Regions from separate parts of the Paenibacillus sp. EKM10P genome, predicted to be linked through region 1. Evidence: predicted binding sites of a transcription regulator. Region 1 holds the regulator's gene; the other holds the start of a gene.
What was found. The regulator LexA, encoded in region 1, represses DNA repair genes until DNA is damaged. The targets are predictions, from matches to a motif close to CGAACATATGTTCG.
Positions count from the first base shown of each region.

Region 2: the regulator LexA is predicted to act here: its motif matches at 2,406-2,419, upstream of HFE01_RS08920 (DNA polymerase IV).

Region 1 is NZ_JAALET010000002.1:250,653-254,081, forward strand. It holds gene HFE01_RS06105 (DUF896 domain-containing protein) at 63-269, opposite strand; gene HFE01_RS06110 (LysM peptidoglycan-binding domain-containing protein) at 378-746, opposite strand; gene lexA (transcriptional repressor LexA) at 936-1,562, shown strand; gene HFE01_RS06120 (hypothetical protein) at 1,983-2,147, shown strand; gene HFE01_RS06125 (hypothetical protein) at 2,189-2,329, shown strand; gene HFE01_RS06130 (DUF2798 domain-containing protein) at 2,516-3,016, opposite strand.
Region 2 is NZ_JAALET010000002.1:751,173-754,601, forward strand. It holds gene HFE01_RS08910 (transglycosylase domain-containing protein) at 1-221, opposite strand, end outside; partial or broken gene HFE01_RS08915 (Y-family DNA polymerase) at 414-871, shown strand; gene HFE01_RS08920 (DNA polymerase IV) at 1,075-2,343, opposite strand; gene HFE01_RS08925 (NAD(P)-dependent alcohol dehydrogenase) at 3,139-3,429, opposite strand, start outside.

The DNA of each region.
Region 1 (3,429 bases):
CTATATAGATACCAAGAAAGATACCTAATAACAAAAGGCAAATGATGCAGGCTTTAGCAACATTAATGCTTCAGCCCGCCATTTCCCTTCGACGTATCATCGTCCACAAATTCAATGGTTTCAAGTTGCTGCCGAAAATTACGGCGAATGTTGCCTAAATAAATTTCCCGAAGGTTGGCGCGCTCCGTGGTTTCCTCTTCCGTCAATCCTTCGGCTTTTGCTTTGCGCGCTAATTCATTAATGCGCTGTACCAAACTGTCTATATCCAAATTGTGTCCCCTCCATAAAAGCAAAGATATAATACACTTTGACATGTAGAAAAGAGCTTGTCAAGGCTCCCTCATTGCGCTCCTAGACAAGCTCTATAGTCTTATAGATCAGAAGGGTGGGAGCTTAAGTACCTGACCTGCCTGCACCCCCCGATCCTCCAAATCGTTAATACGTACAATTCCTTCAATATATACCCGTGTATCCATTCGTTCCGGTTTATGATTCACGGCAATCTTCCATAACGTATCTCCAGGTTGTACAGTCAGCTTAATCACTTCTTCATTGGAAACTGGAGGTGCTGCGAAAACCGTAAGTACACCTGCCCCTGCAACCCAAACGATAATTACTAGAATAAGAAGCTTGAGTAAAAGAGTATTGGTAAGAGCCTGTAATAAACGTACCTTACCCTCTTTTCGGGTCTCCTGTAAATTCTCTAAATTCATCGGAAAAATACTTTGATAAGTGCTATATTTCATAATTGGCCGCGTCCTCCAAACGTTTGTTCTTATGTTTTTCACAATATAACACGAACGTTTGTTTTGTTCAATAGAAAAGAGAACAAAAGTTCGTGAATATTTTTAGGGATTATTTAGAACTTATGTTTGTACGAACGGAGGTTCTATGCTATAATTTTCCCAAACGTTACTAAATGGGGTTGATACGGTATGTCTAAGATTTCGAGCCGCCAGCAGGCCATTCTTGAATTTATCCGCAATGAAGTGCGTCTAAAGGGATACCCCCCTTCTGTGCGCGAAATAGGCGAGGCAGTCGGATTGGCCTCCAGTTCTACGGTTCACGGTCATTTGGATCGTTTGGAGAAAAAAGGACTCATTCGCCGCGATCCTACGAAACCACGGGCTATTGAATTACTCGGTCAAGACGAATCGGATAACAGCAACTTGATTAATTACTCCATTAGTCGTGTTCCCGTCGTCGGCAAAGTAACCGCTGGTCTTCCTATTACGGCGACAGAAAATATTGAAGATTACTTTCCTCTTCCCCAACACTTTGTTGGTGAGGATAAAATATTCATGTTATCTGTTGTAGGCGAAAGCATGATTGAAGCTGGTATTGCTAACGGAGACTATGTAATCGTACGTCAGCAGCAGACTGCTGATAACGGAGACATTGTAGTAGCTATGACAGATGAAGACGAGGCTACAGTTAAAACCTTTTACAAAGAAAAAGATCATATCCGGCTTCAACCTGAAAATCCAGCCTTTGAGCCACTTCGACTGACACACGTCAGCATATTGGGCAAGGTTGTTGGACTCTTCCGGGACTTCCACTGATTTATCGTGCTTTCTTCCCCGTTATACTACCACGAATATAAAACCGGCCGCCTAGGCGAGCCGGTTTTATATTTTTGTTATATTTACTATGTATGTGTCTCCAACTATTCTTTCCTTTTCAGCAACCTATATTGTCTCTACTATTATATCCGCCCCATATCCGAGATAGTTCCACTCTGATCTTAAACTGTTTACTTTTATTAGCTAAACAAATGGAAATTTGACACATATGAACCTACGGTGGCCTTCCTCTATAACGTAAAGTTGGGAAGGCGAACGCAGGCTAGCATGAGCTTTTTTTGTTAAACATTTAGGAACATAGGTACTAGCTTCTTTTTGTCTTTAGTAGATTTATGCTGATACATTACTAGCACAATTGACATATGTATATAGCAGACCTAAAGCAAAGGAGTTATGCAGATGATCAGAAATAGAGTTAAAACGTATAAGCATCGCATCGGGAAAAACAGATATCTGGTCGTTAAAGTCTTTCAAGCCGCAGCTGCTAAAACAGGAAGCGGAAATGCACTCGCAACTAACGCATTAAATATCAAAATTTCCAAGCGTAAGCATAAACATCATTAAGATTTAACCGTACCTTCATTTCTTTGAAGGGAGGTGATATTATGAGCAGAAGACACAGCAACCGTGAATTGAGAAGAAGAAGATTAAACATCCGTTCCAACCAAAGAGCCAATGCGCGTGCAAGAGGTAACGCACTGGCTGTTAATCTGTTTAGCGTGAATGATGGACAACGCAGACGTTAATAATTATTTTCAAGCAAAAAGCAGGAAGAATTCTTCCTGCTTTTTTTGTGTTAAATAATACACCAAACTACCAATCCCGCCAGTTATAGCTTCCTCAAACTTGTATCCGATTTTCATAACTTAAACATTTCTAGCTGTAAAACCATTCATTAGCTTAACATTGCTGCAATGGATTTGCTCTATTATTTAATTTAATACTTTTTTATAAGGTCCCACTTGCCCGCTTTTCTTTATAAATTTTATAAACAAGGCTCGAACAACAGGACCCATAACCAATAATTGTAATGGATAGGCCACAACAAAGTTCTTTATAAAAATTTCTAAATAGGCTTCAAATAATGAATGATCGCCAATACCCTGACTTAGAATTGAAGTTAATAAACCGTAGAAAGACATAGAACAGGCCATTCCGAACACCATACATGTTGAAATCGTGATAATTAAAAATATTTTTTTGGATTTATCAAAAGGTAGACTTAAAGCAACTTTCTTTGCTACAGGATCCACGATATATAAATCTAATATGAGCGCTATAATAAATCCAATTAGAAATTCAACAGCAATGGTAATCAAGCTAATTTTTCCAATCAATCCGTTAATCAAAAGATTATAGAAGGTCATAATAACGACCATTCCAAAACACATAATAACCCCAAAGTAAAAGCTTTCCTTTTTAGTTGTTGGCATTTAATTCAACCTTTCATTTTTGGATGTGATTATTTTAGCTGCAACCAAATTTTCATGTAAGTGAACTTTTTATGAACATATCGTAACAGACAAAGACAAGTAAGGAATATTCTTCACAACTAATGAACTATGTACAAAATCATTACACATTTATAGCATTAAATACAAATAATAAAAAATATCTCTATTACTTTGTATGGCTCCAATGGAGATTATGCTACCGCTACACTCGATGGAAGTTTTGAAGGCCCTACCCGTTGGCTTAGTGATGGCGTTTTTCCAGATTTCGAAACACTTTTCCCTTCTTAAGAACACTACTTTCAACAATTTTCTAAAAGACTCTGTCAATAGTTGATGAAGTCTTATTTTATATTGAAAAATCCCCACTACCTTAGCTGGTCGGCGGGGATTTC
Region 2 (3,429 bases), 500 kb from region 1:
CTGGTCAGAGCATTCTCATTTACCTTTTCATATATCAATTGACGTGATCGTACAGGTTCATCATGAACCAGTGCCGCCACATAACCGGAAATAAGACCTCCGGCAAACAGCACTCCAAGTACACCCGCAAGCGAGAACCACTTGATATTAATCAGCAAAACTCTGCCAAAAATGCGCCACCTACTGCGTTTTTGAGATGATGGTCGACGTTTTGGGTTCATAAAAATGGTTTTCTCCCCTCAATATTCATTCATTTCCACTTGTTTTTGTTCAAGATAATATGATACGCCATGCTAGGTTTCCCGTAAACTGTAATGTTCCAAAAAATACATTTCTATTAAGAACACTTGTTCTATATATAATACTACTATAAGGGTATATGTTCAAGAATATTCTGGAATATGATTAATCACATGCCAGGAGAGGAGGTCAACATTGTGAAGGAGCGTGGAAGTAGAACCATATTTCTAGCGGACTGCCAAAGCTTTTACACCAGCGTCGAAAAAGCGGATAATCCCGCATACCAACATAAGTCGCTCGTTGTGGCCGGTGACCCTGCACTTCGTTCAGGCATTATTTTAGCCACGTGTCCGCTGGCCAAAAAACATGGTATATCCACTGCAGAACGTCTGGGGGAAGCTGTAAAAAATGTCCTGACCTTATCATTGTACGCCTGCGCATGCAGCATTATATCGATGTCTCATTAAAAATAACAGAAATCTATAATGAGTATACGGATTTGGTTGAGGTTTTCAGCATTGATGAACAATTTCTGGATATGAGCGGAAGTCTCTCCCTGTTCGGAGATCCGTTGAGTATTGCAAGTGAAATTCAGCGGAAAGTGCTGGCACAAACAGGAGTATGGATTCGAACCGAAGGAAAAGTATAAAACACAGCTAAAATACCAAATAGCATTGTAGTATTAACAAAGTCCAGCAATAATTTTCTAGACTTTAATTCAAAGATTAACAGTTTTTTAGTTTTACCTGTTTCCCAAGAACCCTTCAGACCAATATGTAGTGGGATCTGACCTTGCTCTAGTAATTCTAAATTACATCAGTATATCCCTTCGATTTATTTATAATGCCCCCCGATTTTTAGGGATCTCTCCAGTGCCTGACCAGCTTGGGTCAAAGAGGACGCTCTTACGATAGCTGCGCTACCATAGCGTTCTTTAATTTTATCTGTTGCTTCTTCCAAGGAGCGGATACGCTCATGATCCTCAAAGAAGGAAAGTTGATAAGTTTGGTCGTCAACCAACCCACTTAAAGTGACACCTAAGCGTCGTATCGGCATACCGTTCCAAAAATTATAAAATATTTTTTTTGCTGCGTTGTACACTTTATTCGTATTGTTAGTCGGATCTGTAAGCTTCATTTGCCTGGAAAATCCGGTGGGAGCCTCATATGGGCTACATGTACAACTAACGGTCACGACAGAGCCCATGCACCCCTTACGACGACTGTCTCGACAAACTTCTTCCGAGAGTTCAAGCAGGATGGTCTCTACTTCATTTGGTTCCAAATAATCTTGGGGTAGGGTCATCATATGACTTATCGACTTTTGTGGAGAACTGAAGGTATACGGAGCTACAGGACTCTCATCTAGACCATTGGCTGTTTTCCACATGACCTCCGCCTGTATATCCGACTGTTTTCCAAAACGAGCGCGAAATTTAGACTTAAGGTCTGGTAGAGACGTTCTAGCAATATCACCAATGGTTGTCATACCAAGCCGCTCAAAATGGGACGACATCCGCGAACCTACCCCAAACATTTTATTAACTGGCTGTGGCCAGAGCAGCTGCTTTAATTCTGTCCTGGGCAACGTGAATATACCGCTTTTAATTTTTTTAGCCCAAATATCGGTTGCGCTTTTGGCAAGAACCTTATTGGAACTGATTCCTATTCGTACCCAAACCCCGGTTTGTAAAAGAACCTTCTTTTGGATTTCTCTTGCAACGGTTAAAGAATCTCCAAAAATTTTAAAACTACCCGAAATGTCCAGAAACTGCTCATCGATACTAAACACCTCTACCAGGTCGGTGTATTCCTTGTATATATCCGTAATTGCTAAAGAGACATCGATATAGTGTTTCATACGGGGACGGACGATCACAAGCTCAGGACACTTCTTGAGGGCTTCACCGAGCCGTTCTGCCGTAGACACCCCGAAACTTTTGGCCATAGGACATGCTGCTAAAATAATTCCAGACCTGCGTGCAGGATCGCCTGCTACCGCAAGCGGTTTATTTTTATACTCTGGGTAGGAAGCTTTTTCTACACTCGCATAAAAACTCTGGCAATCCGCCAAAAGAATTGTCCGCTCAGTTGTTTTAGTCATGCTGCACCCTCCAAAAAAACGATCATATACGTACGAACATGTATTCTTATTTATTATAATACCAAACATTAGTTCTGTATTCAGGTAATTTATAGGATTATGTAAATTAATCATCAAAGATTGGGTATCTGGTACGAGCGTGGATCATCACATTATTTCTGTGATCATAAAGGCCAAGAAAGCTTAATGTGCTCGTGGGGGATGAGGATCGGAACGGAATTCTGGTTGGCTGGGCTTCATCTTTTAAATGTCAACAAAAATAAAGAACCAATGTATAACATTTTATCTTGTCTTGAAAAAGCGGAAACTTGGTATACACATTTGAATTCAATTATAAAAAGGCTTTCTTCAACAATGTCGTAGGTACATTTCCGCTGTATGGACTGAATTCCATGACATTTATAGTTCCCAATGTACTTTTAATTTCTTGAAAAGCTCTAGTAAGCTGTGCTTTGTTAGTAATATCCGCAGCAAAACCTTGAGCCTCAATTTAGTTAATTGCTCAGTATACTGGTCTAGTTTCTCTTATGTTCTTGAAATCATAGCGAAATCCGTGTTTACCAAACGTCTTAGCCAGTGAAAAGTCCAATCCGGGATCTGCTCCAACTATGACCAATGATATCAATGCAAATTCACTTCTTCTCTTTTTAAATTCTTATGAGCTAATTTACTAGCGTATTTATAAATTAGAAAAGCGGACGAGCAGCAATTCGTCCGCTCTATTGTAAGTCCTGTCTTTCAGATAAGTGCTTTTGATGATGTTTGTGTCTATTGAGTTATCCTCGAAAATACGACTTAAAAGGTAGATGTATCAATAACAAATCGATATCGTACATCATTTCGGATAAGTCGCTCAAAATCTTCGTTGATTTGATTGGTGTGAATTACCTCAATTTCAGGGACAATACCATGCTCTGCGGAGAAATCAAGCATTTCTTGGGTTTCAAGAAGATCGCCTCCAGGCGTTGCTGCAATTCTGCGACGACCCATAAGCAAACTGAGCGTATTAAATTGGTTCGGCTTACCGGAATCACCGATGATAACAAACGTACCATTTATATTAAGCATGGATAGGTAAGCATCTAA